DNA from 2 places in the Corallibacter sp. genome. Region 1 is predicted to be linked to the other one. Evidence: riboswitches for the same ligand, from Rfam matches in the RefSeq annotation. Region 1 holds a riboswitch; the other holds the start of a gene.

Region 1 (15,583 bases):
AAAGGCATTTATTGGCTTGGAAGTCATAATGAAGGAGTATGCTATTTTGATGGAAAAACATTTAAATACCTTACAACTAATGACGGTTTAATAGACAATCAAATTCGTTCAATTCAAGAAGATAAAAACGGAATAATTTGGATTGCAACAGCTAGAGGTGTCAATAGCTATAATGGAAATAAACTAATGAGCTATTCAACCGAGTTTAATGCTCTAAAATCAGACTGGAATGCTACTACAGGTAACTTATGGTTTTATGCAGGAGAAGAAGATGGAATAAATCGTTTTGACGGAATGAATATGAATTACCTAATCTTTCCAAAGCCCAAACATATTGACCCCAATAATTCATTTGGTGTAACAGGTATATCAACAGATAAAGAAGAACGCGTTTGGATTGCAACTTATTCAGCATTATATAGCTATGATGGTAAAGTAGTAGATTTTTTTGGACATGAAAAATTAAATCTCGAAGATCATGAGCAAATCCATATACGAAGCATATTAGCCGATTCAAAAGGGCGCATTTGGATAGGAAACAATGGAATTGGTGTAATCCTTAAAAGTGGAGATTCAACAATACATTTTTCGGAGGAACAAGGAAAATTAATTCCAAAAAATGAGTTTAACGAAAATACCAGAACTGGACAATTTGCTAAAAACACAGGATTACAATCCGTTTTTACCATTGAAGAAGATTCAGAAGAGAATATTTGGTTTGGAGATAGAGATTCAGGAGCATGGAAATATAACGGTAAAACTTTGACAAATTATACTATCAATGATAAATTATTGAAACCAATGATTTGGACTATTTATAAAGACAATGATAATAATTTACTTTTTGGTATGGCAGATGGTCAAGTTTATATATTTAACGGAAAGTCATTTAACAAAAAGTTTTAAAAACTAAAATAACTACCGCCAACAATAGTTATAAGTAATGACTCTGCTCTCGCCTACTTTATTAATCTGGTAACTAATGATTATTTGAGGCTGTTGTATAGCATCAGAGAAAACAAAAACTCGTAAATTTACAACCGAAAAGTTCTTTTAAAATACTTTATCAACCGGAAAAGGTTTTACTTAAGGTAAATTAATAGGGAATTTGGTGAAAATCCAGAACTGTCCCGCAACTGTAAGTAACATACATAGGTTTTATCAAATTATGCTCACTGCCAAAAGCGGGAAGAGCGATAAAAACCGTTACAAGTCAGGAGACCTGCCTATTCCGAATTGACAATGCTTTCGTGGATTGAAGTATAAGTCAGGTTAGATACATTTTACATATAAAACCATGGGATAATTATGCCCTCTTCTGAAAATGTATGCATGCCCTTTCGTAAATTCTTTCTTGTTTGCATTACAAAGTTTAGCAAACGAACTTTTAAATAATTTAATAATGTTTAAAAGTTAAAAAATGACAACTGAAGAAAAAATAAAAAAATCAGAAACAAGAATATTTAAAGCCGTTTTCCCAAATACCACAAACCATTATGATACGCTTTTTGGTGGTACAGCAATGCAACTTATGGATGAAACCGCGTTTATAACAGCAACAAGGTTTAGCAGACAACAAATGGTTACTGTTAGTAGTGATAAAATTGATTTTAAAAAACCAATTCCAGCAGGCACGATTGTTGAGCTTTACGGATATGTTACTCACGTTGGAAACACAAGTTTAAAAGTAAGAGTAGATATTTTTGTTGAGGAAATGTATACAAACTTTAGAGAAAAAGCTGTTTCAGGTGAATTTACATTTGTAGCAATTAACGAAGACAAGAAACCTATTAAAATTGAATAAAAGAAGACAGTATAATAATGTGTTCATGCATTCTATTAAAAAAAAGCTATTAATAGGTCGCTACGCTTGGCTTTTAACCTGGAACTATGCGCTTTTTAGAGTGTATTACTTTAAAAAAACAGCCATATTTACTCTAAAAAATAACACGAAACAAGAAACTACAAACTCTACACCTACTACTCTAGTTAACACTTAATACTCATGGTATTATTATTTACACATTTTTGTTTCCACAAAAGGGAACTATAATTATATTTGCAACCTTAAAATAATTTACATGAAAGCAGGAATTGTAGGATTACCAAACGTAGGAAAATCAACCTTATTTAATTGTCTATCTAATGCCAAGGCGCAAAGTGCAAACTTTCCGTTTTGTACCATAGAGCCTAATATAGGTGTCGTAAACGTACCAGACCCAAGACTTCAAAAATTAGAAAGCCTTGTAAATCCTGAACGTGTTATTCCTGCTACTGTAGAGATTGTAGATATTGCTGGACTTGTAAAAGGTGCTAGTAAAGGTGAAGGATTAGGAAACCAATTTTTGGCTAATATTCGTGAAACCGATGCTATTTTACATGTTTTAAGATGCTTTGACAACGATAATATTGTACATGTAGATGGCAATATAAATCCGTTACGCGACAAGGAAACCATAGATATGGAACTTCAACTTAAAGACCTTGAAACTGTTGAGAAAAAGTTGGATAAAGTAAAACGTGCGGCAAAAACTGGAAATAAAGATGCACAAAAAGAAGAAGCTATATTATTACAGATAAAAGCAGGATTAGAAGCAGGAACATCAGTAAGAGCATTAGAGTTTAGCGAAGATGATTATGATGATTTTGTAAAACCATCTCAATTTATAACAGACAAGCCTGTAATGTATGTTTGTAATGTAGACGAAAGTGCTGCCGTATCTGGAAATAGTTATGTAGAACAAGTACGTGAGGCTGTAAAAGACGAAAATGCTGAAGTTTTAGTGCTAGCTGTAGGTACCGAAGCTGATATAAACGAGTTAGACGATTACGAAGAACGCCAAATGTTTTTATCTGACATAGGACTAGACGAACCAGGCTCATCAAAACTTATACGTTCTGCTTATAAATTATTAAACCAACAAACTTACTTTACTGCTGGTGTAAAAGAAGTGCGTGCTTGGACTGTAGGTATTGGTGCTACTGCGCCACAAGCAGCAGGCGTTATTCATACCGATTTTGAAAAAGGCTTTATTCGTGCTGAAGTTATAGGTTATGACGATTATGTAACCTATGGCAGCGAAGCCAAAGTAAAAGAAGCTGGAAAAATGCGTGTTGAAGGAAAAAACTACATTGTAAAAGACGGTGATGTTATGCACTTTTTATTCAATGTATAATTTTTTTTTATCAGAACATATTTTTTTATAAATAAAGCTCATGAACATAATGAAAGTGTCAGGTTTCTTTCATTAGCTTAACACATATATGCCCTTAATAAAAATAGAAACTCATATAAACGCAGATCAAAAGCTATGCTTTGATTTAGCAAGAGACATCTCCATACACGAGCAGTCACTAAAAAGAGCTTCTTTAAAGGCCGTTTCTGGAGAAACTTCTGGACTTTTAGAATTAAATGAATGGGTAAGCTGGGAAGAAAAGCACTTTGGCATTGTACAACATCTTACCCTAAAGATTTCTGAATTTGAAAAGCCAATTCTGTTTACTGAAGAAATGGAAATGGGTGTATTTAAGCGTTTTAAAAACGAATTTCATTTTTCAACCTTAAAAGAAAAAACAGTATTAGTAAATGTTTTAGACTTTGAATTACCTTTTGGTTTTTTAGGCAAGGTTTTAAACAAGCTTTTTTTAAAAAATTATGTAAAAAAGCTTCTGATAGACAGGATTTTATTTTTGAAAATGGCTATAGAAAACTGTTCTGAAAATTAATTTCACCATTACCAGCAAACAGCTATATTACAGCCTAATGTTCTCAACAACATAAGGCATTTTATTGTTAATTACTTTACATAAATGGGGTTTCATTTTTTAAACCGATATAGTATATTAGCAACATATCCAACAAATCACACCATTTTATGTCTGAACAATCTAATTACACCGAAGATAATATACGCTCACTCGATTGGAAAGAACATATCCGTATGCGTCCAGGAATGTATATTGGGAAACTTGGTGATGGTTCTTCTCCAGACGACGGTATATACATACTGCTAAAAGAAGTTTTAGACAACTCTATAGACGAGTATGTTATGGGCGCTGGAAAAACCATTGAAATCTCTATTCAGGGTAATAAAGTTATTGTGCGTGATTATGGTCGTGGTATTCCATTAGGCAAAGTGGTTGATGTGGTATCAAAAATGAATACTGGTGGTAAGTATGATTCGCGCGCCTTTAAAAAATCGGTTGGACTAAATGGTGTTGGTACCAAAGCCGTTAATGCCTTATCAAACTATTTTAGAGTTGAATCTACCAGAGATGGAAAATCTGCTTCAGCTGAATTTGAAAAAGGGAATCTTACCAACCAAGAACAGCTAGACGAAACATCACGTAGAAAAGGAACTAAAGTATCTTTTGTTCCTGACGAAACTATTTTTAAAAACTACAAATACCGCAATGAGTATGTAGAAAAAATGCTTAAAAACTATGTATACCTAAACCCAGGTTTAACCATTGTTTTTAACGGAGAAAAATATTACAGCGAAAACGGATTAAAAGATTTACTAGCAGAAAACATAAACGATTCAGATCTTGCCTACCCTATTATTCACTTAAAAGGCGATGATATAGAAGTTGCCTTAACACATAGTAAAACCCAATACAGCGAGCAATACCACTCGTTTGTAAACGGACAAAACACAACTCAAGGAGGAACACATTTAGCTGCTTTTAGAGAAGCCTTGGTAAAAACACTACGTGAGTTTTACGGTAAAAACTATGATGCTTCAGATATAAGAAAATCTGTAGTATCAGCCATTTCTATAAAAGTTATGGAACCTGTTTTTGAAAGTCAAACCAAAACAAAGTTAGGCTCTACAGATATGGGTGGTGATTTACCTACGGTAAGAACTTATGTAAACGACTTTATAAAAACCTATCTTGATAACTACTTACATAAAAACCCTAATGCAGCTGAAAGTATTCAACGTAAAATACTACAAGCAGAGCGTGAAAGAAAAGAGTTATCAGGCATAAGAAAATTAGCTAAAGACCGTGCAAAAAAAGCAAGTCTTCACAATAAAAAGTTACGCGATTGTCGTATTCATTTTGGTGACACAAAAAATGAGCGCAACCTTGAAACAACCCTATTTATAACCGAGGGAGATTCTGCATCTGGTAGTATTACAAAGTCTAGAGATGTAAATACACAAGCTGTTTTTAGCTTAAAAGGAAAACCTTTAAACTGCTATGGCTTAAGTAAAAAAATTGTTTACGAAAACGAAGAGTTCAATTTACTACAAGCCGCTTTAAACATAGAAGAATCACTAGAAGATTTACGATATAACAACATTGTAATAGCAACCGATGCCGATGTAGATGGTATGCACATTAGGCTTTTACTTATTACTTTCTTTTTACAGTTTTTTCCTGAAGTAATAAAAGAAGGTCATTTGTATATTTTACAAACACCACTATTTAGAGTACGTAATAAAAAGAAAACTATATACTGCTACTCTGAAGAAGAACGACGAAATGCTATTGAAGAATTAAAACCGAAACCGGAGATAACCCGATTTAAAGGTCTTGGTGAGATTTCTCCTGATGAATTTGTTCACTTCATAGGAGAAGACATTCGTTTAGACCCTGTTATGCTAGATAAAGATATGTCTATAGAAGAATTGTTATCATTCTACATGGGAAAAAACACACCAACAAGGCAAGAATTTATCATAGACAACCTAAAAGTTGAAATGGATATTGTTGAAGAATAACAAACCTACAAAGCGGAATTTAAATAGAAACAAAAACAAATAGCCTAAATCAATGAGTGAAGAAAACAATGATTTGATGAATGAAAATGAGGAAAATCATGAAACCATAACCAAGGTTACAGGAATGTATAAGGATTGGTTTTTAGATTACGCCTCATATGTAATTCTAGAACGTGCAGTACCTGCTATAGAAGATGGTTTTAAGCCTGTACAGCGACGCATTATGCACTCAATGAAAGACCTAGACGATGGGCGTTACAACAAAGTAGCTAATATTGTTGGTCATACCATGCAATATCATCCGCACGGAGATGCAAGTATTGCAGATGCTATGGTACAAATAGGCCAAAAAGATTTGCTAATTGATACCCAAGGAAACTGGGGAAACATCCTAACAGGAGATAGCGCTGCTGCATCACGTTATATAGAAGCACGTTTGTCAAAATTTGCTTTAGACGTTGTTTACAACCCAAAGATAACAGAATGGCAAGCATCATATGATGGGCGCCGTAAAGAGCCTATCAATCTTCCTGTTATGTTTCCGTTGCTATTAGCACAAGGTGGCGAAGGAATTGCTGTAGGTTTATCAACAAAAATATTACCTCACAACTTTATAGAACTTATTGATGCCTCTGTAAAACACTTAAAAGGAAAACGTTTTACAATTTACCCAGATTTTCCTACTGCTGGAATTGCTGATTTTACAGATTATAAAGATGGTTTACGAGGCGGAAAAGTACGTGTACGTGCAAAAATATCGCAACTAGACAAGAACACTCTTGTTATCACAGAAATACCATACAGCACAAACACATCATCATTAATAGATTCTATCTTAAAAGCCAATGATAAAGGCAAAATAAAAATTAAAAAGATAGAAGATAATACCGCGGCCGATGTTGAAATATTAGTACATCTACCGTCTGGTATCTCTCCAGACAAAACCATAGATGCACTTTATGCTTTTACAAACTGTGAAATATCAATATCACCATTAGGCTGTGTTATTGAAGACAACAAACCTCTTTTTATAGGTGTATCAGAAATGCTACGCCGCTCTACTGACAATACTGTTCAGTTATTAAAAAGTGAATTAGAAATAAAACTTGGAGAGTTTGAAGAGCAATGGCATTTTGCCTCTCTAGAACGTATATTTATTGAAAATAGAATTTATCGCGATATTGAAGAAGAAGAAACTTGGGAAGGCGTTATAAAAGCTATTGACAAAGGTTTACAACCTCACATAACTCATTTAAAACGTCCTGTTACTGAAGACGATATTGTAAGATTAACAGAAATACGAATTAAGCGTATATCAAAATTTGATATAGACAAGGCGCAACAAAAAATTGATGCATTAGAAGATCAAATTGCAGAAATAAAACATCATTTAGCAAACCTTATAGAATATGCTATAGCATATTTTGAGCGCCTTAAAAAAGATTATGGCGAAGGCAAAGAGCGTAAAACTGAAATACGCATTTTTGACGATGTTGATGTTACAAAGGTTGTAATAAGAAACACCAAACTCTATGTAAATCGTGCCGAAGGCTTTATAGGAACGTCATTACGCCGTGATGAATACATTTGTGATTGTAGCGATATAGACGACATCATAGTGTTTACCAAAGAAGGTAAAATGATGGTGACTAAAGTTGATACCAAAACCTTTATAGGTAAAGACATTATTCATGTTGCTGTATTCAAGAAAAAAGATAAGCGTACTATTTACAACATGATTTATCGCGACGGAAAAAGCGGTCCTACGTATGTAAAACGTTTTGCTGTTACCTCTATAACTCGTGATAAAGAATACGACCTTACCAATGGTAATAAAAACTCTATGCTTTGGTACTTCTCTGCAAATCCAAATGGTGAGGCTGAAGTTGTAAGCGTACTTCTACGTCAAGTGGGAAGCATAAAAAAACTAAAATGGGATATTGATTTTGCCGATATCCTAATAAAAGGACGTGCATCAAAAGGAAACCTAGTAACCAAGTATGCTGTTAAAAAAATAGAACTTAAAGAGAAAGGTGTTTCTACGTTAAAACCTCGTAAAATATGGTTTGACGACACCGTTCAGAGACTTAATGTTGATGGTCGTGGCGAGCTAGTTGGAGAGTTTAGAGGAGAAGACAGAATTCTTATTATAAAACAATCCGGAATTATAAAAACCATTATTCCAGAGTTAACAACTCATTTTGATGATGATATGATTGTTATGGAAAAGTGGATTCCTAAAAAACCTATTTCAGCCATATATTACAATGGCGAAAAAGAGCTATACTACGTAAAGCGTTTTCTTATTGAAAATGAAGGCAAAGAAGAAAGTTTTATATCTGATCATCCTGATTCGCAACTAGAAATAGTATCTACAGACTGGAGACCAATGGCCGAAGTTGAGTTTACTAAAGAACGTGGTAAAGACCGTAAAGATAATATGGAAGTAAACCTAGAAGAGTTTATTGCCATAAAAGGAATTTCTGCTTTAGGTAATCAATTGACAAAAGATAAGATTAACCAAATAAACTTACTGGATTCACTACCTTACGAAGCACCAGAAGACACGCCTGCTCAAGATATTGAGGTTATTGACGAAACAACTGTTGATAATGATGATGTAAATGGCGCAAAAAACGAAACCGAAAGCAACTCTAAAGATGAAGACTCTACGCAATCTTCAAATGATGGAGAAGGTCAAACAAAACTCTTTTAAAACAAAACATAAAACACTAACAACAAGCATGTTGTTAGTGTTTATTTCTTTTTTTAACGTTTACTTAAGACTCTAAAGCAAGAACCCCTATTAGTTTTGTAATGGTTTACTGTAACACTTCTATAATTTCAGTGTCTTTATAGTATCAATCAAAAAAACTAAACTAATACATGTTCCGTATTTTATCATTAGCACTAGTACTCTTGTGTGTAACCCAACTTACTGCTCAAGACAAAAAAGTGTTACAAATCTCACGTACAAACACACCACCTAAAATAGATGGTGTTCTAGATGATGCTGTATGGCAAAATGCCAATGAAGCCAAAGATTTTACACAATTTAAACCAGAAGTTGGTACAGCAGAAAACGACTACCAAAAAACTATTGTAAAAGCTACTTATGATAATGAAGCTATATATTTCTCGGCATATTTATATGATAAGCCCGAAGAAATAATGAAACAATTTAATAGTCGTGATAATTTTGGGCAACAAGATTTTTTTGGCATTATTATCAATCCTAATAATGATGCACAAAACGATACAGAATTCTTTTTATTCCCGTCAGGAAATCAAGCTGATGCTATTGCATCGCCTAGTATAGGAGAAGATTTTGGCTGGAATGCTGTTTGGGTTAGTGCGGTAAAAATTGTTGAAGACGGCTGGATTATTGAAGCAAAAATCCCCTATTCTACGCTACGATTTTCTAACCAAGACGTTCAGACTTGGGGCTTACAGTTTCACCGCCATTTTAGATCAAAACGCTCTCAATATACCTGGAATCCTTTAGATCCTACAAAAGGTAATATTGGGCTTTATCACGGAGAACTTCGTGGTTTAAAAAATATAGAACCGCCCACTAGATTAAGCTTTTACCCTTTTGCATCGGCTATTGTTGAGACACAAGATGATGTTACAGAAGACAGTTATAATATAGGTTTAGATATAAAATATGGTATCAGTGAAAACTTCACCCTAGATGCGACATTAATACCAGATTTTAGTCAAGCTGGTTTTGATGATGTTCAATTAAATCTAGGTCCTTTTGAGCAACAATTTGCAGAGCAGCGACAATTTTTTACAGAAGGAGTTGATTTATTTACAAAAGGAAATCTCTTTTATTCTAGACGTATAGGTAGCGCTCCTACCGGAAGTGTTTCTAGAAATGACAATGAAGTGGTTGATGAATTTCCTGAAACAGTAAGCATGCTTAATGCTATTAAAATTTCTGGCCGAACTAAAAAAGGATTAGGTATTGGTATTTTTAATGCAATTACCGAGAAAACTTCAGCTACAGTTAGAGATACTTTAACTGGGCTTGTTAGAAAAGAAGTTGTTGAGCCATTATCTAATTACAATATTCTTGTTGTAGATCAGCAATTCAATAAAAACTCCTCTGTAAGCCTTATTAATACTAACGTAACCAGAAATGGCCATTTTAGAGATGCTAATGTTACCGGATTACTTTTAAACCTGAATAACAAAAGTAACACGTATGGTTTAGAAGCTTCCGGAAAAATGAGTTCCTTAAATATAGATACAGGAACACTTACTGGTTATAGTTCTCAATTTTATATAGGAAAAATAGGTGGAAATTACCGCTACTCTGTAGGACATAGCTTTGCTGATGAAAATTATGATATCAATGATATGGGAATAATTTTTCAGAATAATTACAGTAACTTTTCTGCTGATGCTTCTTATAGAATTTTTGAACCAACAAAATTGTTTAACAACATGTATGTTGGTATTTACGGAAATTATAATATGAGATACAAACCCAATGTTTATGCAGGAAAAAATGTAGGCGTTGAATTTAATGCTACAACAAAAAAACTTCACGGATTTGGTGCCAACATTAATCTTCAGCCTGGAAAACAACTAGATTTTTTTGGTCCTAGAGTTGACGGTAGGTATTTTATATCTGAAGACTGGTTAAGTACATCTGCATGGATTTCATCAAATTATAATTACACCTTTGCTATAGATGCTAATATAGGTTACGAAACACTATTTGAACCAGGTAGAGACTACACAAGTTACTGGTATGGTTTAAGTCCGCGAATTAAATTTAATGAGAAATTTCTTGTTGTTTATAGCTTTGATTATGATTTAGAAGAAAAAGAGCGTGGTTATATTCACAATAGTTATGGTGGCGCTGTTCCTGATGATGTTATCTTGTATGGACAAAGAGACCAAACTACTATAGAAAATAGTCTGTCCGGAAGCTATAATTTCAACTCTTATCATGGCTTAACACTAACATTTAGAAACTATTGGAGTACTGTTACCTATGAAAATGACCTGTATGAACTACAAAACAATGGTAGATTAACCCAAGAGTCTGGCTACACAAAAACTGATACTTCAAATCCTGATGTAAACTTTAACACATGGAATTTAGATTTTGGGTACTCTTGGCAATTTGCACCAGGAAGTCAGTTAACAGCGCTTTATAGAAATCAATTGTTTAACAATTCTTCTGAATCTAGTAAAGATTACTTTAATAGCTTGGAGGATTTATTCAACCAAAACATTAAACATACATTTTCTTTAAAAGTTGTTTATTTTATTGACTATAATAATGTTAAAAATATATTTAGCAAGAATAATAGCTAATCATTGTACAGAACATCTTAAAACTGTAAATTGTTGCTTCATTTTTGATGTATGATAAAAGCAAATAACATTCATAAATATTATGGTGATTTACACGTTTTAAAAGGTGTGAATCTAGAGATACGCAAAGGAGAAATTGTATCTATAGTTGGTGCCTCTGGAGCTGGTAAAACCACCTTATTACAAATATTAGGCACATTAGATAGAATTTCAACAAATAGTGATAGTGAACTTTCTATAAATGACACCAACATAAGCCAACTTAATGATAAGGCTTTAGCTAAATTTAGAAACGAGCATATTGGTTTTATTTTTCAGTTTCATCAGCTACTACCAGAGTTTACTGCTCTTGAAAATGTTTGCATACCTGCTTTTATTAAAAAAACTTCAAAATCTGAAGCTGAAAAACGCGCTAAAGAGTTATTAGATTTTTTAGGATTAAGTCATAGGTATAATCACAAACCCAACGAATTATCGGGAGGTGAACAACAACGTGTTGCTGTTGCGAGAGCTTTAGTAAATAACCCTGAATTGATTTTTGCTGATGAACCTTCTGGAAATTTAGATAGTGAATCTGCAGAGAATTTACATAACTTGTTTTTTAAACTACGTGATGAGTTTGGACAAACTTTTGTGATTGTAACTCATAACGAAGAACTTGCTGACATGGCTGATAGAAAACTTACTATGGTAGATGGAAAAATGGTGGTTTAAGTAAATACCTTCCTATCTAAAGTTTACTAAAATCTAATTTATTAAATTAGTAAAGAACAATACTTATATCCTGAATAATGCTTTTAATATTACTGTCTTGGATTTACATTATAATCTTGGCATCTATTGCTGGCATTAGCCTTAACAAGTATTTAGGAATTACAAAAACGGATGACCTAACAACAATATTTCACGGTTTTTTTAGTATTACAATATTTGCTAGTATTTGGGCTATTTTTTCTGGCTTAAATGCTATTTTTTGTATAGTTCTTTCTTTATCAACAGCTTTTCTTTTTTACCTAAATAGAAAAGAATGCTTGAGCCATTTTTTACGATTTAAAGAAGACATCGTAAAACTAGATAGTTTCTTTAAACTAATATTAATAGGTGTTTCTATACTTATTTTAGCTCAATGTGCTTCTGCTCCTACTTTACCAGATAATGAATCATATTATATACAAACCATTTTATGGCTTAATGAATTTGGCTTTGTAAAAGGTTTAACAAACCTGCATTTGTTTTTAGGTCAAACTTCTGGATGGCATATTCTTCAAAGTGCTTTTAGCTTTAGTTTTATTTATCCCAATTTTAATGACATAAGCGGGTTATGCCTCCTTTTAGGTAATGTTTTCGCTATAGTAGCATTACAAAAATTTATAAAAAGTCATAATCGTAACAAAACATTACTATATTTAGGGTTACTTCCTGTTTTTAACTGCTTTTTATTTCCTTTTATAAGCAGTCCATCTCCTGACCTTGCAGTAATTATTTTGTTAGCAATAGTCGTTTTTAAGTTTATTACCAATTATAAAGCATGTTCTAAAGATGAGTTACTATCGGTCGTTATTCTTACTGCTTTTTTAATTTTTATAAAAGTTACTGCTATTGTTTGTCTTATTTTTCCTTTTGTTCTTTTTATAAAGCATCATAAAGCCAATAAAAAACATTCTATTATCATAGGAAGTATTTACACAACTGTATTGCTATTAATGATTACAAAAAACATTATTATTACAGGAAATGCATTATATCCACTTTTTGATTTTGATACTTTTAAAACTTCTTGGAGCCTTCCTAAAAACATATCAAGCTATTTTTCTTCTTATGGTAATGCTTATGGATATGGTATTTCAACAACAGTATACGAAACGAGCTCGATTGTTGAGCTATTAAAATACTGGATAAATTATACTGGGATTGATGGTTACATAAATAAGTGCATGGTAGTTTTATTGTTGGTCTTTGCTTTCTTTTTAAAGCATAAAACCTTTAGAATTATATATGGAGTTACTATAATACAATTGGTTTTACTTTTTTATACATCGCCACAGTTTCGTTTTTACTTACCATTTTTTATTGTATTGGTTTTATTAGTATTGTCTAGAGTATTTTGGAAGAAATTTGTAATAAAATTTATGCTAATATGCTCTATTTTACTATGCTTTGGCTTTATTTTTATTCCTTCTTTACCTGGAAAAACCAAAACTTCCTCATTTCACTTAAAAAACATTATAGAACCTTATAGTAATAGCAAGTATCCTTTAGAATATAAAACTATAACAACAAATAACGCTACACTAAATATTCCTGTTGGTATCGACTTTTTTTGGGGAACTGGCAACACACCTATTCCCGCATTAAATGAGCAACAGTTAGATTATTTTAAAACGTATTATAATGTTTTACCTGAACAGAAAAGTTCAAATCTGAAAGATGGTTATATTTTAAAATCAACAAAACAATAAAGACGCATTTATTTTAGAACCACAAAAAAGTCTTTTAAACCACTTAAAATACTTTGCACGGCATAAGCTGCCAAAATAAGTCCCATTACTTTACTTATTACTGTAATACCGTATTCTCCGACACGTTCTTTTACTTTGTTTGCCATAAGCAATAAGAAACAAGTAATTAATATAACTACAAACACCATAAGTGTTGTAAAAGCTTGTTGTTGTATACTATATATATGATTATCTGTCATTAACACAACAGCCATAATAGCTCCAGGTGAAGCAATAGAAGGAATAGCAACAGGAAAAATAGTTACGTGTTTATAATCTTTTATGAGGTCTTTTTCAGTTGTAGGTTTGCCTTCACCAAAAATCATAGTTAGCGCAAATAAAAATAGAATTACTCCACCAGAAATTTGAAAAGCATCAAGAGAAACATTCATTCCCTCTAAAATAATTTGACCTATTATAATGAAAGACAAAAGTATAATAAAAGCAATACCAGAAGCTCTTATAGCTACACGTCTTCTATGTTTTATATCGAATTGCTTTGTTGCTTCTAAATAAACTGGAACAGAACCTAAAGGATCTATAACTGCAATTAGAAAAAGTAACGTTGTGAGTATATCATTCATATAATACATGCTTGTAAACTTAAAAAACAAAATACATAAAATAACGGTTTAAACAAATGTCTAAACCGTTATTTGTATTTAACTTTTAAATAAGTCAAAAAATCTCAAACATTTATATGTTTTAAGCTAATTGCGCATTAATAAGATTAGCCCATTTATCACTTAATAAAATTTCTGTACGTAATTGCACATCATCTTTTTCATTATAAAGCTCAAAAGTTGTTGGTAAAACGCTATTTGTTTTAGATTCAAAACATAATTCAACACGTTCTATAACACTATTTTTTTTCTTATCTGAAACTATAATAGTTCGTAATGCTTTATTAGGATAACACATTGATACTGTTTGTAAATCTATAAACTGATTTGTGTTTTCATTATTTTCCTTTTTTGTAAAAAACAAACACTTTTTATCCGTATCAATCCCTATAACCATGTGGTCTAAAAAATCATATTGCGATATTTTACAATCATGCTTACTAGCTAACTGCTGTAAAGTTTGTAATGCTGTTTTTTTCTTTTTTGTTTTACTCATATACATAAATAAAAATGGTAAAACACATATAATAGTAATTATAGCCCCTATTGTGGCACTTCCTGTATTCATCTTAAGTTTTTTAATATTATTTAATTGTAAATAAAGCTTTTACCATAAAAGCTTACACACAAACCATTTTGGTTTGTATAACTAAAAAAATTAAAATGTTTACCAGTGATAATGAAACGGAAAGATTAGAGTCGCTTTTCTTTGATGTATAAAAAAACTCTTACCGCTATTGGCATATTGCTTATACTTAATATCTTGTAAGTCATCATATTGATTATTTACAACACAATGAATAGCTATAAAGTTATCAGTATTGAATAGCGATAAAGGTTCGGGCGTGTCTACAGAAAACTCTCCTTGAACCGTATGAGTATAATTTACATTTGATACATACGCAGAATATGCTTCTTCTTTTACAGAATCTGAAGCATTTTTAACGTATTCATAAGGCACATGATTTGTTGCTGCAATAGTAAAACTGTATACTAATGCAAGCAGTAATGCGCCTATATGTTTTTTGGTATTATTCACGAGGCAAATGTAATTTATAAAATATAACAGTATTTAAATAATTACCATTTTAACAATTTATTAGCTTGATAAATTACAGGAACGGAGTATTCAATTAACTAAAAGCATCTATCACTTCAATCTTGAAAAACAATAACAAACTAACTAACAACACACTACAAAGCTATTTTGATTTTTGGCACGCTGTTTGTTTTACATAGAAGTGTAAACAAATACCTTACGATTATGAAAAATACATTATTAATACTAGCAGGCATTCTTTTTAGTAGTTTCACTGCTAACGCAACTATAACCAACACAATAAGTGAGAGTGAAAATATATTAACAATGAGAGGTTATGGTAAGTCTTTCATTTTTGTA
Region 2 (15,583 bases), on a different contig from region 1:
GATAGACTTAAATCTGTCCCAGTAGCACTAATATCTTCAAAAGAAGTTGAACATGTATCGTCTACCACTAACTGGGCAAAACCAGTCATTGTAATAGCAATAAACATTACAAGTAATAAAGTAATTTTTTTCATTGATTAATAGTTTAAATTGATAATAGTATTTTTTTCAATTAGCTAATTGAAGCCATCAATATATTATAATTCTTAATTTTTTGTTATAAAACAAACATAGTAATCGTTGAACAACAAATAAAATCGTTGAAAAATAACACATGCTTTAAAATATTTCTTAAAATTTAACACTTACTTAAAATATAGCGCAAAAAAACCACTCTGGATTTAGAGTGGTTTTTGTAATATATAAATCAATAAGAAGTATGATTAGTTAAAATAAACTTTTGAAGCATTAACACCTACTTCAAAAGTATTTATTAAATCTTCAGTACTTAAATCGTAAATCAATAAATCTCCTGCTGATGCAAAGTCTTTGGCATCTGTTACATATACATTACCATTATTCACAGCTAAACCATACGCATTTGCGCTTCCTAGGTCTATTATTGCGGCTGTTGGCAACGTAGTTGTTGTTTCTGACATTTCAAAAACTTCATTGTTTAATATGTAATAAATATTCCCATTATCAAAAACCATTTGACTTGGGTGTGAACCGCTAGCAAAAGTTAAGGTTTCTGAAACTGTATTTGTTGCTAAATCAATTTTAGTTATTGATGCTTGAGTTTCATCTCCAGTCCATGCAGCTTTTCCTTCACTTAACACAACAAGTTCTCCTTCACTATTAATGAACAACTCATCAGGCACATCACCTACAGTAATTGTTGTAACGGCATTGGTAGAAACATCTATAACAGAAACTATATTATTATTTCCCCAACCACCTTTGTGAGATACATAAACATTTCCGTCATGCACCAAAACACGCTCTGGTCCTTCTCCTATTGGAATGGTTGTTTCAACTGTATTTGTTGCTAAATCTATCACAGCAATAAAATCATCACTATTATCACTACCATCTCCCCAATTACTCACATAGCCTTTACCGTTTACAAAATCTATATATCTTGGAGTTTGTAAACCCGTTGTAATAACACCTTCGTTTTCAAACGTGTAACGATTAACAACATTAATAACATTAACATTATCTGAAACAATGTATGCCTCATTATTGTTAAAACCTATAGACTGTAAATAAACTCCAGGCGCTTCACCGTTAACATTTTCATAAACATTGTTTTCGATAACAGAAAAATCATTAGAAATATATGATATTGAAGCAGGACCTCCTTCTGCACTTACAATTATTCCATTTGCATAATCGCCCAATGATACAGGTGGGATAACTAAATCATCATCACTGCTACAAGACGTTGTTAATAAAGCTAGTAACAAGCTAAAAGTTAAAAATTTTAATAGGTTTTTCATAGTCTAAAAATTAAAGTTTAAATAAAAATTATAATGAATACCTGGCATAAACCTATTGGCTACGCTTTGGTAGTCTTCGTTAAAAATATTTTTGGCTTGAACTCCTAAAACATACTGCTGTTCTTTTCTAAAAGCATACTCAAATCCAACATTAGAAACCGTGTATGCGTCAATGATATATTTAGGATTATTATCTGACAATGTAAAAACGTCACCAACAAATAACGCTTGATAATAAAGTGAAACACGTTTATATTGATAATTAAACATCGTAGAAGCCTTATGTTCAGGAACATAAATAAGTTGTTTATCGGTATCTTGGTTTTTAGATATTGTATAGGTATAATTACCTCCCAATGATAGTTTATGAGACTGAAGCCTAACATTAATATCAAGCTGTGATTCCAACCCGTATGTTACTACATGGTCTGTGTTTATAGGTTGCCATAAGTTTCCCGATGGTAACCAGCGAATCATATCTGTAATATCGTTGTAAAAACCTGTTGCTTTTAAACTGATGTTTTTAAACGACAGCTCTTGACCTAATTCTACTTGATAAGACGTTTCTGGTTTTAAATCAGTGTTTCCGCTGCCTTCCCAATACAAATCATTATACGTAGGTATTCTGAAGTTTTTAGAACCATTTATTGATATTGAATAATGTTTACCTAGGTTGTATTTAAGTCCTAAACTATACAACAACGGACTTTCGTAATTATTTGTAACCTCTTGTCTTAACGTAGCTTCATATAGGAAATTTTTTAATTGTTGCTTAAATAACAAACTAAATCCTGATATGGTTCTATTTGTTTTTCCAATACTTGAACCTTCTCCTGTTGTGTGAGTCACATCAATAACACTTTGTAGAGAAGCATTATTGAATAATTTATAATCTAAACTATACTTACCTAATAAAGTTTTGGCTTCTCCAAACGTATGTAAGTCTTTTTTTATGTTAGGAAAGTACTTATATGTTTCTGTTAAGTAAGCTATTTTTAAAGTTGATGTAAATCTACCGTAGTTTCCTAACCACTCTAACATAGTTCTTGAGTTTACATCTTGATATTTGGTTGGTGTTTCTGTTGAAAATATTAGTGAAAAATGACGTTCGCCATCATATAAGTAACTATATAGTTTCAATATGTTTTTTGAATTCAATTTATAAGCAAAAATGGCAGATAAACTTTGGTTATAAAACGCTCCATTTAGGTTTTCTTTTTCACTATCTACATACTCATAATCGTTATCAGATTGTGCTCTACTTAATGCAATGTCTACACTAAACCTATTTGTTGAAAAACGAGACTTATATCCTACATCCCAAGAATTAAAACTACCATAATTTGAGTAGATTGTATTTTTAAAGCCTGTATTAAATTTAAGCTGATTATTAAGATGTATTGAACCACCTATAGCTCCACTTCCATAAAGTGCACTACCGCCGCCACTACGCACGGTTACATCATCAAAATTTCTAATATTAATCGTATTAAAATCTGTTTGTCCATTAAACTGTGAATTGATATTTACACCATTCCAAGTTACTGCCGTTTGTTGTGCTGTTGTTCCTCGAAACGACGGCGAAGACACCATTCCTAAACCATTTTCTTTAAAATAAACACCTGAATTGTAGTTGAGCAAATTAGTTAAAGATGATGTGCTTCTTGATATAACACTATCTTTAAGTACACTAACCGTTTGTGTATTAGAAAATGTTTTTAAATACACATCTGCTTTTACCACAACTTCTTCAAGCTGCTGCAAAGAATCTAGCTTTGTTTGTGACCAAATTGAGCTACTGATTAAAACTAAAATATAAAATGCAAATTGCCTCATAACCTAAAAGCCTTTTTCCCGAAAGCTTTACTGTTTAATTAAGAAAATTGGCAGGTCTCCTGACTTACATTTTGCTGTTTTACCTTCCCAGTTTACACCAGTGGTTTGAAGTACACAGCAACTCTTCTTTTTTTAAGAGTAACCCATTCTAGCTGGGTCATATGCTTACAGTTGCGGGAACAGTTCTGGACTTGAAAAATAAGACTCGCACCAGATTCCCTTTTAATCGAAATCGAAAAACAATCTCGAACCAAAATTCGATGCAAAACTAAACATTATTGTTTAATGTTTTATCAATAAGATTAAATAATATTACTTTTGAATGAAAAATTTAACCACCGTGAGAAAACTACTTACACTTGCTTTACTTATAAGTTTTATAGCTTGTAAAAACGAAAAAAAACTACCTACTGAAGTTAAACAAGACGTTGTAAAATCAGAATTTAGTTATGCCAATGGTTTTTCTATAACACATAACGAAAATTTTAAAATTTTAACCATAAACAATCCTTGGCCAAAAGCTGAAAAATCGTTTAAATATGCTTTAATTCCAAGAGAAAATCTTGCTACAATTACTTTAAATAGTGATGAATACGATGGTATTATTGCAACTCCTGTTGAAAAAATAGTCGTGACATCTACAACACATATTCCTGCTTTAGAATTGTTGGGTGTAGAAGAAACCTTGGTTGGTTTTCCTGGAACCGATTATATTTCATCTGAAAAAACCAGAGCTTTAATAAATGCTGAAAGCATTAGAGAATTAGGAAAGAATGAAGGTATCAACACCGAAGTTTTGCTAGAGTTACAACCTGAAGTTGTTGTAGGTTTTGGTATTGATGGCAATAATAAAACCTTTGAAACCATTAAAAAATCTGGTATTCCAGTCATGTACAATGGCGATTGGGTTGAAAAATCACCACTTGCAAAAGCCGAATGGATTAAATTTTTTGGAGCTCTTTACAACAAAACTGCTGAAGCTGATTCTATTTTCAACAGTATTGAAAAAGCGTATAATAATGCAAAAACATTGGCTTCAAAGGTTAAAAACACACCAACTGTTTTAAGTGGTGCGCTTCATAAAGATGTTTGGTATTTACCTAGTGGTACAAGTCCTGAAGCACAACTTTTAAAAGACGCTAACGTAAATTACCTTTGGCAAGACGTTGCTGGTGAAGGCAGTTTAGCATTAAGTTTTGAAGCTGTTTTTACCAAAGGGAAATCGGCAGATATTTGGTTAAGTCCGTCGTATTATAATTCATTAGAAGCTTTAAAAAACGCTAACGAACACTACACCGAATTTGATGCTTTTAAAAACAAAACAGTATATTCATTTGTAAATGTTACAGGAGCAACTGGTGGCGTTACCTATTATGAAGAAGGCACTGCAAGACCTGACTTGGTTTTAAAAGACATTATAAAAGTGTGTCACCCAGAATTATTACCAGAATACGAAACTCATTTTTTTAAACCTTTGAAATAATTGCCTAATCAACCTAAATACAAAATGCTGTTTACAATTCTAATTGTAACGTTATTGGTATGCTTTTTAGGCAATATCAGCCTAGGTTCGGTATCTATTCCTGTAACATCCGTATTTAAAAGTTTATTTACATCCATAGACAACGATTCTTGGCATTACATTATTCACAACTTCAGATTACCAAAAGCATTTACAGCGGTTTTAGTAGGTTCTGGATTGGGCATTTCCGGATTATTAATGCAAACCTTGTTTAGAAACCCATTGGCTGGTCCATTTGTGTTAGGTATTAGCTCTGGAGCTAGTTTAGGAGTCGCTATTATAATTCTTGGTGCAGGAATTTTTGGTGGCAGTCTTGCTACACTTTTACTTTCAAAATGGAGCGTAGTTATTGCGGCTAGTTTAGGTAGTTTTTTAGTGTTACTGTCTGTTTTGGCTGTGTCTTTAAAAGTGAGAGATACTATGGCTATTTTAATCATTGGGTTAATGTTTGGTAGCATTACTTCTGCGGTTGTCAGTGTACTCTCCTACTTTAGTTCTGCCGAACAACTACAGCAATACATTTTTTGGGGATTTGGTAGTTTAGGAAACCTATCTTGGAACGAGTTGTTTATTTTCTTCTGCATTTATCTCCTAGGATTATTTATGAGTATCATCTCAATCAAAGCTTTAAATACACTTTTATTGGGCGAAAATTACGCTAAAAGCCTTGGGTTGAACATTAATCAAAGTCGGTTTATCATTATAATTGCAACAAGTTTATTAGCTGGAACTATTACGGCTTTTGCTGGACCAATTGCTTTTATAGGATTAGCAATTCCGCATATGGTTCGTCAAGTTTTTACAACAGCCAACCACAAAGTGTTATTACCTGCTGTGTTTTTGTTTGGTGCCATAGTCATGCTTATTTGTGATAGTATTGCGCAATTGCCTACAAGCGATTACACTTTACCTATTAATGCCATAACTTCATTAATTGGTGCGCCTGTAGTGATTTGGTTATTGGTACGCAAACGTAAAATGTTGTTTTAAATGAGAAGTAAGAATCAAGATAAAAGAACCAAGACTATCATTCCGTAATTGATGCGGAATCCAAAAAAAAAAGATTCTGCGTCGTAGCGCAGAATGACAAAACAAAATATTTGTGCCAAAAACAGAATCACATACTATACTAAAAACAGAAAGTCTAACAATAGGTTACACGCAGAAAAAACGTCAAACCGTTGTTGCTGATGATGTAAACATTGCGCTACAACAAGGTGAATTGGTCGGTTTGGTTGGTGCTAATGGCATTGGAAAATCTACATTGTTACGAACACTTACTAAAGTACAACCACCAATTGATGGCTCTGTTTTTATTATTGATAAATTACTTGAAAATTCCTCACATTTAGAGCTTTCCAAAAGCTTGAGCGTGGTACTCACCGAACAACCTGCATCAAAAAACTTAACCGTTTTTGAACTTGTTGCTTTAGGCAGGCAACCTTACACCAATTGGGTTGGTAATCTTTCAGAAAACGATATCTCTATTATTGAAAAAGCGTTATTACAAACCAATATTCAACAATTAAAAGACAAAAAGTGCTTTGAGTTAAGTGATGGCCAACTACAAAAAGTCATGATTGCACGAGCATTAGCTCAAGACACACATTTAATTATTCTAGATGAACCTACAACCCATCTAGACATGTACCACAAAGCCTACATTTTAAAGCTTTTAAAAACCTTGGCAAAAGACACCAACAAAACCATTTTGTTTTCTTCTCACGAAATTGATTTAGCCATTCAACTGTGTGACAAAATGATTGTAATGACACATTCACAAGTAATTTCTGACACGCCTTGTAACTTAATTTCAAAAGGTGTTTTTAATGAATTGTTTCCAAAAGACATGATCGCTTTTGATGAGAAAACTGGCAGTTTTAGAGTGAAACAGTAATTAATTTATAAATATTTACATATTTTTTTTACATTTGGGAATTCCCTACATAAATTTTTAGCATAAGATTAGCCTTATACCACAAGGATAATATTTACACAGAGATTGAAAATCATTGTTTAAATAAAACCAACTAAAACTATTATTATCTTATGAAACAATTTATGTTACTAGCATTTGCTATTTGCTCATCCTTTATTTGTTTTTCTCAAACTGACGACACTGACACCGAAGATTTGATTTATAGAAGAAGCTCTCTATACACTCTTATGATGTCTGACATTAGTCAATCACATGGAGCAACTATTCAAAATGCATTTATCAATTATCCTATCCCAGACAAGTTTAACAATCACAATTTAGAAAAAAGAACAATCTTAAAAATTGAAAAAGATTCATTAAGCAGAAAAGAGTTTAAAGAACAAATTCAAACAGCTATAACAGACTCATTAAACACTAATTATGTTGCTAAACTAATAATTTCAAAATGGTTTAACAGGTCAGAAAAAGGAGGGTTTGATATGAACTTAATATCCGAACGCGGCAATTATAATGCTACAGATTTAGATGTTCATATAGCAAGAAATTCTGAAAGAGGAACTGCACTGCTTGCTGACGCTGGTGAAGAATTAATAAAAAACACTTTTGTTGTTATAAATAACTTTAAATATACAAACAAAGAAGAAGTTGCTAAAAAAGCTAATGGATTATTAACTGCGGTATCTAGTTTAGCATCTGCTACAGGATACGGAGATGTTAGCCTTGTAGCTGATGTTGCAGCCGAAGGTGTTGATGTTCTTGGAAAAGGATATGTTATAAAAACAGACTCTTACCTATATAGACTTGTTTGGAATGATGAAGTTGCTTCTATTTTCTATAACAATTTCTGGACAGAAGACTCAAATATTGATTTAGAAAAAGTTAAAGCTTTTGATGAGTCTGATGCTTTTGAATTAGAATACATAGGTAAAGAAACGGCTTGGGCTGATCTTCAAAGTACAAAATATACAACTAAATCTGATGATGATTTAATATCTGTTGCTACAGTAAAAGCTTCTGATGCTGTCATAGCAAAGCTTCAAAGATCCTATGAAGTATTTAGAACAAAAACACCTCTTTTAAGTGGAGATCCTTTAGCTGCAAAAATAGGATTAAAAGAAGGCATTGAAAAAGGTGATAAATATGAAGTTCTAGAACAAGTTATAAACAAAGAAGGAAAGACTGAATATAAAAGAATGGGCATAATTAAAGTTGAAAAAAAACATATTTGGGATAATAGATTTATGGCATCTGAAGAAAATCAAAACCCATCTGAATTTGAATACACAACATTTAAAGGCCCAAAAAATAAGTACTTTCAAGGCATGCTAATTAGACAAATAAACTAAAATAAATAAACTATGAAACAAAAATTAAAACACTGTATTTATCTAATAGGCTTTTTAGCTTTTAGTTTAAACACACAAGCTCAATGGAAAAAAAACAAAGCTAATGAAGACACCAAAATTTGGAGATATGATATAGAATGTCAAGGCATTGCAAAAAAAGGAGCTAAACTAATCAAAGTTTGGTCTTACTCAAAAAACCCAAAACATGCCATTTCTAGAGGTATGAAAAACGCTGTTCATGGAATTGTTTTTAAAGGAATTTCTGGCGGCGGACAAGGTTGTACAACATTAAATCCTCTAGTTTCAGATTATGAAAAAGCCCAAGAGCACGAAGCCTTTTTTGATGCCTTTTTCGCAGATGGTGGAGAATATTTAAAATATGTAACATCTGCTACTGATGGTAGTATTGCTCCTGGCGACCGCCTAAAGGTAAGTCGAAGAGAATATAAAATAGGTATCATTGTTACCGTACAAACTGATTTATTAAGAAAACGTCTTGAAAAAGAAGGTTTAGTTAGGTCTTTAACTTCTGGATTTTAAAATATTACAATAATGAAAAAACAAATCACTTTATTACTACTTTTTTTAACAACTTTAGCCTTTTCTCAAGCAAAAAAGCCAACCCTTATGGTTGTTCCTAGTGATGTTTGGTGTAATCAAAATGGCTACATGATAAATTATGACAATCAAGGGTCAAATGTTAAGGTTCCTGATTATAAAAGAGCATTTCAGGAAAATGCTGAAGTACTTCAAGTTATCAGTCAAATAAACGGACTTATGTCTGAAAGAGGTTTCCCTCTAAAAAACATGGAATCTGCCATAAAAACATTAGAATCTAATGCTGCTGAAGACAACATGAGAACATCAAAAAATTCAGGCAGCGAAATAAACGAAAGTCCTATAGATGCACTAAAAAAAGTTGCTAAAGCTGATATAATCATTCAGCTAACTTGGACGGTGAATCAAACTGGCCCAAAAAAATCTATTTCATTTAATTTACAAGGTCTAGACTCTTACACTGATAAGCAAATTGCCACTGCAACAGGAACCGGAGCGCCATCTTTTTCTGCTGAAACCGCAGTTCTTTTATCTGAAGCTGTTCTTGCTCACATGGATAACTTTACCGAAACACTGCAAACTCATTTTGATGATATGTTTGAAAACGGAAGAGAAATCATAGTGAGAATTCAAACCTGGGATGATTGGGATGGTGATTTAGAAACTGAATATGGTAACGATGGTGAAGAACTTGGATATATTATTGAAGACTGGCTTGATGTTAACACCGTTAAAGGCAGATATAATACAACAGACATGACAGAAAGCATGGCTTTATTTGAACAAGTTAGAATGCCTCTTTTTAATGATAAAGGACGTGCAATTGACGCTAGAAGATTTGTTAGAGAATTGAGTAAATATTTAAGCAGCGCTCCTTACAACATACCAAACAAATTAGTAATGAAAGGATTAGGTAGAGCTACAATAATTTTAGGAGGAAAATAAAAACATCATGAAAAAAATACTAACTATAATATTAAGTCTTATATCTTTAGCACCTTTTGCTCAAGAAAACAATTACGACATTTCACTTGGTTTACACATACCAAGTCAAGTTGAAAATATTCCATCAAGTGCTAAATCTATGCTTTCTAATAAACTAGGACAAGTCATCACTGCTAATGGAATTGGAGAAAATTCTAACTATCCAAGATTTATAATAGCTCCTAACCTTAACATCATATCAAAAGATATTCTAGGCACAGCGCCAACAAGAGTAGCTCTAAATATTGAATTAACGTTATATATAGGTGATGGAATTTCTGGCGATTTATTTGCAAGTGAGTCCTTTTCATTGAAAGGTGTTGGTCTAAATGAAAACAAAGCTTACATTCAAGCTATAAAACAACTAAAAACCGGTAATAAATCACTACAAAACTTTATTGCTAACGGAAAATCTAAAATAATTGATTATTACAACACAAATTGTGATCAAATAGTATCAAAAGCAAAAGTATTAGAAAATCAAAATAACCTAGAAGAAGCCTTATCCTTAATAGCAAATGTTCCTGTTTCAAGCGATTGTTTTAGTAAAGTAGAAGGAAAAATAAAATCATTATATCAAAAAGCTATTGATAGAGATTGTAAAGTAAAACTACTTGAAGCGCAGTCGATTTGGGCAGCAAATCAAGACATCAATGCAGCTAACGAAGCTGGTGCATTATTAGCATCTATAGAGCCTCAAGCTTCTTGTTTTAGAGATGTGAAAGCTTTATTTTCTAAAATTGAGAGTAGAGTAATTGATCTTCAAGATAGAGATTGGAAATACAAGCTAAAAGTTTTAGACGCTGTAAAAGACTATGTGCAAGCGGCTAAAGAAATTAATTTAGCTTACGCAAAAAATCAACCAAAAACAGTAATGTACAATGTACATGGCTGGTATCACTAATTTTTTCAAAAACAATAAAAAAGGCACTCTTTAAGGGTGCTTTTTTTTTATCTTTACTTTTAAAATTTGCTCATGACCGAAACACTCATTTTATTTATCGCTATTATTTTTTCTGCTGGAATTGGTGCTTTTTTGGGCTTAAAATTTGCTCAATTAAAAAGCAAAGGAAATACGAGCACGCTTGAAGAACGCAATACCAACTTAAGCAAACAGCTTGAAGATTTAAAATTAAATACCGAATCTGAAAACCAAAAACAAAATGCACTTTTTAATCAGCAATTACAAGATTTAAAAGACACTATTTCTAAAATTGAAACAGAACGCGAAACCATTAGAAAAGAAAAAGACCTTTTAAACACCGAACTTTCCAGAAGAAATACAGAGCTTGAAAACCTTCAAGAACAAAACCTTAAACGCGACGAAGAGCTTGCTAAACAACAAGAGCAACTGCGTAAAGATTTTGAGTTAATGGCAAGCAAAATCCTTGATGAAAAAAGTGAAAAATTCACCATTCAGAATAAAGAAAACATTAAACAAATTCTGAATCCGCTTCAAGAAAAAATCCAGACGTTTGAAAAGAAAGTTGAAGATTCTCAAAAGGAAAGCATCAGCATGCATTCGGCTTTAAAAGAGCAACTTTTAGGACTTAAAGATCTTAATCAAAAAATGACCATAGAAGCCAATAACCTAACCAAAGCTTTAAAAGGCGACAGCAAAATGCAAGGTAATTGGGGCGAATTGGTTTTAGAGCGTGTTTTAGAAAAATCTGGACTGGAAAAAGACCGCGAATATTTTGTTCAACAAAACTTTAATCGCGAAGATGGTTCGCGTGTTATGCCTGATGTTGTCCTACATTTACCAGATGGCAAGCGCATGATTATAGATAGTAAAGTATCACTTACCGATTACGAACGTTTTGCTAATGCTGAAGATGACGAAAAAGCAATGCATTTAAAAGCGCACGTTAACTCTATAAACAAACACGTTAATCAGCTTTCAGAAAAGAAATACGAGGATTTATACGATATGGAATCTCCAGATTTTGTATTGATGTTTATTCCTATTGAACCTGCTTTTGCCATTGCTATAAACGAAGACAATACGCTTTATAACAAAGCTTTTGAGAAGAATATTGTAATCGTTACACCTTCTACCCTTTTAGCAACATTGCGCACTGTTGACACAATGTGGAGCAACGAAAAGCAACAGCGTAATGCGTTAGAAATTGCAAAACAAGCAGGTGCACTTTATGATAAATTTGAAGGTTTAGTTTCTGATTTAACAGGTGTTGGCAAAAAAATAGATGCAGCAAAAAGTGACTATTCAGCAGCGATGAATAAACTGGTAGAAGGCAAAGGAAACATTATTGGTCGTGTAGAAAAACTTAAAAAAATGGGTGCCAAAGCAAAAAAATCACTACCAGAACCAATTTTAAAACGCGCTATAAACGATGACGATGAGTAAACACAATTTCAAACCCGTTGATTCTTCTAGAGTTTCTATCTCTCAACTTATGCAACCTTCGCATTCTAATTTTGGTGGAAAAATTCATGGTGGTTATATTTTAAGTTTAATGGATCAAATTGCTTTTGCTTGCGCCTCAAAGCATTCTGAAGCCTATTGTGTAACAGCATCGGTTGATACAGTTGATTTTTTAAACCCTATTGAAATTGGTGAGTTAGTTACTATGAAAGCCTCGGTAAATTATGTTGGTCGTACATCTATGGTTGTTGGTATTCGTGTGGAATCTGAAAACATTCAAACCGGAACTGTAAAGCATTGTAATTCGTCTTACTTTACTATGGTTGCTAAAGATGATAATGGAAAAACTGTTGATGTTCCTGGTTTAATTTTAAACGATAAAACCGAAGTAAAACGGTTTTTAAAAGCCATAAAACGTAAAGACACTAAAATACATCGTCAACAAGAATTTAATAGTGATTCTTTTGCTCTTGGTAATTACATTGAAGACCTAAAGGGCTACAAAATTAAAATAGAGTTGCCTGAAAGTATTTAAAAACACACTATTCGCCTATTTACTTCCCTTTTGTTTTATTCCATAAAAAAGGCATATATTAAATTATTCCTTAAAAGAGGAATATATTTGATTATTCCATAAAAAAGGAATATATTTGAGTATCAAACTCATTTGTGATAGCTAAAGAATATCACATAAAATAAAAAAAGCCATGACAAGTGTAATAACTGGTGACATTATAAACTCAACCAAACATAGCAACCCAAATGTTTGGCTAACGTCCTTAAAACAAGCTTTAGAGCAAGTAAGTAGCAACACAAACAATTGGGAAATATTTAGAGGTGATAGCTTTCAAATTGAAATTTCAGATATTAATCAATCCTTTATAAGTGCTGTTTATATAAAAGCTTGTATAAAAATGATAAAAGGCTTGGATGTTAGAATGGCTATAGGTTTTGGCCATAAAACATTTAACGGAAATACGGTAACAGAATCTAATGGAAGTGCTTTTCAAGACTCCGGAAACTTGCTAGAAATTTTAAAGCAATCTAAAACAAACTTAAAATTAAAAGGAATTCCTAATATAGACAACGAGCTAAATCTATATTTAAAGCTTATCGGGATTCTTATGGATAATTGGTCTGTTAATTCGGCTGAAATTGTTAAATTACATTTAGAAAACGAAAATAAAATTCAAAAAGAATTAGCAAAAATTATTGGTATTAGCCAGGATGCTGTTAGTAAACGTATGAAACGCGCTTATCTTGATGAAATTTTAGAAGTTAATGAAATGCTTATTTCAAAAATAGCACAGTCAAAAATTATAGAATGATTTTATTAATAAAACTCATATTAGCTCATATTATAGGTGATTTTTTTCTTCAACCTAAAACATGGGTAAAAGAAAAAGAGAAACTAAAACTAAAATCTTCAAAGCTATATTTTCACATTGCCATTCATACTGCTCTATTATTCATATTAGTTTTTGACATTACGCGCTGGTCACTTATTATCTTGATAGGTATATCGCACTTTATAATAGATGCTATAAAACTTCTGTTTCAAAAAAAGTCTACCAAAAGACTTTGGTTTTTTATAGATCAAGCGTTTCATATTATTAGCATCTTTTGCGCCTATTATTTATTCACGAATCAAGTATTTGATATATCAAATGTCATTAGTGAAAACACGTTGTTATTAATAACTTGTTTATTATTCTTAACACAGCCTGTTTCTATTATTATGAAAGTTATTTTTAATAAATGGAATATTGAAAAGCTTACTAAAGGAAACGAATCTCTTAAAGATGCCGGAAAGTATATTGGAATTCTTGAGCGGTTATTAGTGTTTGTGTTTATAATAACAAATCACTGGGAAGCTGTTGGTTTTTTAATTACAGCAAAATCGGTATTTAGATTTGGAGATTTAAAAGAAAGTAAGCACAGAAAACTAACCGAATACATCTTGATAGGGACATTAATTAGTTTTGGAATAGCCATTATAACTGGCATTGTATATTTAAAACTTATATGATTAAAATAAAAAAAGGAGCTTTAATTAAAGCTCCTTTTTTTATTTACAATTGTATCTTCTTATTTACTTAAGTACATTTTTCTTCTTGTATAAAGATTATAGAATTCGTCATCTTTTAAACTATCTATAAACAAAATACTTTCTCCTGTACTTTTCATTTCTGGTCCTAATTTCTTATTCACATTAGGGAATTTATTAAATGAAAATACAGGTTGTTTTATAGCATAACCTTCTAGTTTTGGATTAAACTCAAAGTCTGTAACCTTCTTCTCTCCTAGCATAACCTTTGTTGCATAATTTACATAAGGTTCGCCATAAGCTTTTGCTATAAATGGAACTGTACGAGACGCACGAGGGTTTGCTTCAATAATATAAACGGTATCATCTTTAACAGCAAATTGAATGTTAATTAATCCAACAGTGTTTAAGGCTAATGCAATCTTTTTAGTATGATCTTTTATCTGTTCCAACACAAGATCTCCTAAATTAAATGGTGGCAACGTTGCGTTACTATCACCCGAGTGAATTCCGCAAGGTTCAATATGCTCCATTATACCAATAATGTAAACGTTTTCTCCATCACAAATGGCATCGGCTTCAGCTTCTATTGCGCCATCTAAATAATGATCTAAAAGTAACTTATTATCAGGCATACCACGAAGTAAGTCTACAACATGCTCTTCTAGTTCTTTTTTGTTAATGACAATTTTCATGCCTTGTCCACCAAGAACGTAAGATGGTCTTACAAGAATTGGGAAATCTAATCTATCAGCAACAGCAAGTGCTTCATCTGCTGATGTTGCAACATCAAACTCTGGGTAAGGAATATTATTCTCTTTTAATAATTTTGAGAAACTACCTCTATCTTCAGCTAAATCTAAAGATTGGTAAGTTGTTCCTAAAATTTTAATACCGTAACGATCTAACTTTTCAGCCAATTTTAGTGCTGTTTGACCACCTAACTGAACAATAACACCTTCTGGTTTTTCATGACGAATTATGTCGTAAATATGCTCCCAAAATACGGGTTCAAAATAAAGTTTATCAGCAATATCAAAATCGGTTGAAACTGTTTCAGGATTACAGTTTATCATGATGGTTTCATAACCACATTCTGAACTGGCTAAAACACCATGAACACAACAGTAATCAAACTCTATACCTTGTCCAATTCTGTTTGGTCCAGAACCTAAAACAATGATTTTTTTCTTATCAGAAACAACACTTTCATTTGCCGAATAAATATCTCCATTGGCTGTTTCTAATTCGTTTTCAAATGTTGAATAATAGTATGGTGTTTGTGCTTTAAATTCGGCAGCACATGTATCTACCAGTTTGTAAACACGGTTTATTTTTAACTCATCACGCTTATTGTATACTTCGCTTTCTAAACATTTAAGCATATGCGCTATTTGACGGTCACCATATCCTTTTTGTTTTGCTTCTAGCAACAACTCTCTATCAATGGTATCAATAGTATACGTTGAAATTTCTTTTTCTAATTTATATAGCTCTTCATATTGCTTTAAGAACCACATATC

The links. A riboswitch is a leader RNA that binds a small molecule or an ion and turns the genes downstream of it on or off. The one in region 1 is predicted to bind cobalamin.
Region 2: it holds a riboswitch for cobalamin, as region 1 does, so the genes downstream of both, ACN5J3_RS08745 (TonB-dependent receptor plug domain-containing protein) here and ACN5J3_RS10855 (acyl-CoA thioesterase) in region 1, are expected to answer to the same signal.

What each region holds. Positions count from the first base shown of each region.
Region 1 is NZ_JBLXHI010000007.1:124,379-139,961, reverse strand. It holds gene ACN5J3_RS10860 (ligand-binding sensor domain-containing protein) at 1-906, shown strand, start outside; cobalamin riboswitch at 1,061-1,245, shown strand; gene ACN5J3_RS10855 (acyl-CoA thioesterase) at 1,421-1,804, shown strand; gene ACN5J3_RS10850 (hypothetical protein) at 1,830-2,000, shown strand; gene ychF (redox-regulated ATPase YchF) at 2,082-3,176, shown strand; gene ACN5J3_RS10840 (SRPBCC family protein) at 3,265-3,726, shown strand; gene ACN5J3_RS10835 (DNA topoisomerase IV subunit B) at 3,876-5,729, shown strand; gene ACN5J3_RS10830 (DNA gyrase/topoisomerase IV subunit A) at 5,782-8,445, shown strand; gene ACN5J3_RS10825 (DUF5916 domain-containing protein) at 8,616-11,063, shown strand; gene ACN5J3_RS10820 (ABC transporter ATP-binding protein) at 11,115-11,777, shown strand; gene ACN5J3_RS10815 (LIC_10190 family membrane protein) at 11,855-13,522, shown strand; gene ACN5J3_RS10810 (MarC family protein) at 13,531-14,145, opposite strand; gene ACN5J3_RS10805 (hypothetical protein) at 14,267-14,752, opposite strand; gene ACN5J3_RS10800 (hypothetical protein) at 14,852-15,223, opposite strand; gene ACN5J3_RS10795 (hypothetical protein) at 15,449-15,583, shown strand, end outside.
Region 2 is NZ_JBLXHI010000005.1:50,796-66,378, reverse strand. It holds gene ACN5J3_RS08755 (T9SS type A sorting domain-containing protein) at 1-134, opposite strand, end outside; gene ACN5J3_RS08750 (YncE family protein) at 384-1,442, opposite strand; gene ACN5J3_RS08745 (TonB-dependent receptor plug domain-containing protein) at 1,446-3,278, opposite strand; cobalamin riboswitch at 3,310-3,548, opposite strand; gene ACN5J3_RS08740 (ABC transporter substrate-binding protein) at 3,601-4,761, shown strand; gene ACN5J3_RS08735 (FecCD family ABC transporter permease) at 4,786-5,790, shown strand; gene ACN5J3_RS08730 (ABC transporter ATP-binding protein) at 5,903-6,697, shown strand; gene ACN5J3_RS08725 (hypothetical protein) at 6,850-8,085, shown strand; gene ACN5J3_RS08720 (hypothetical protein) at 8,098-8,625, shown strand; gene ACN5J3_RS08715 (DUF6175 family protein) at 8,638-9,588, shown strand; gene ACN5J3_RS08710 (hypothetical protein) at 9,596-10,531, shown strand; gene rmuC (DNA recombination protein RmuC) at 10,604-11,995, shown strand; gene ACN5J3_RS08700 (acyl-CoA thioesterase) at 11,982-12,548, shown strand; gene ACN5J3_RS08695 (SatD family protein) at 12,721-13,341, shown strand; gene ACN5J3_RS08690 (DUF3307 domain-containing protein) at 13,338-14,042, shown strand; gene carB (carbamoyl-phosphate synthase large subunit) at 14,102-15,583, opposite strand, start outside.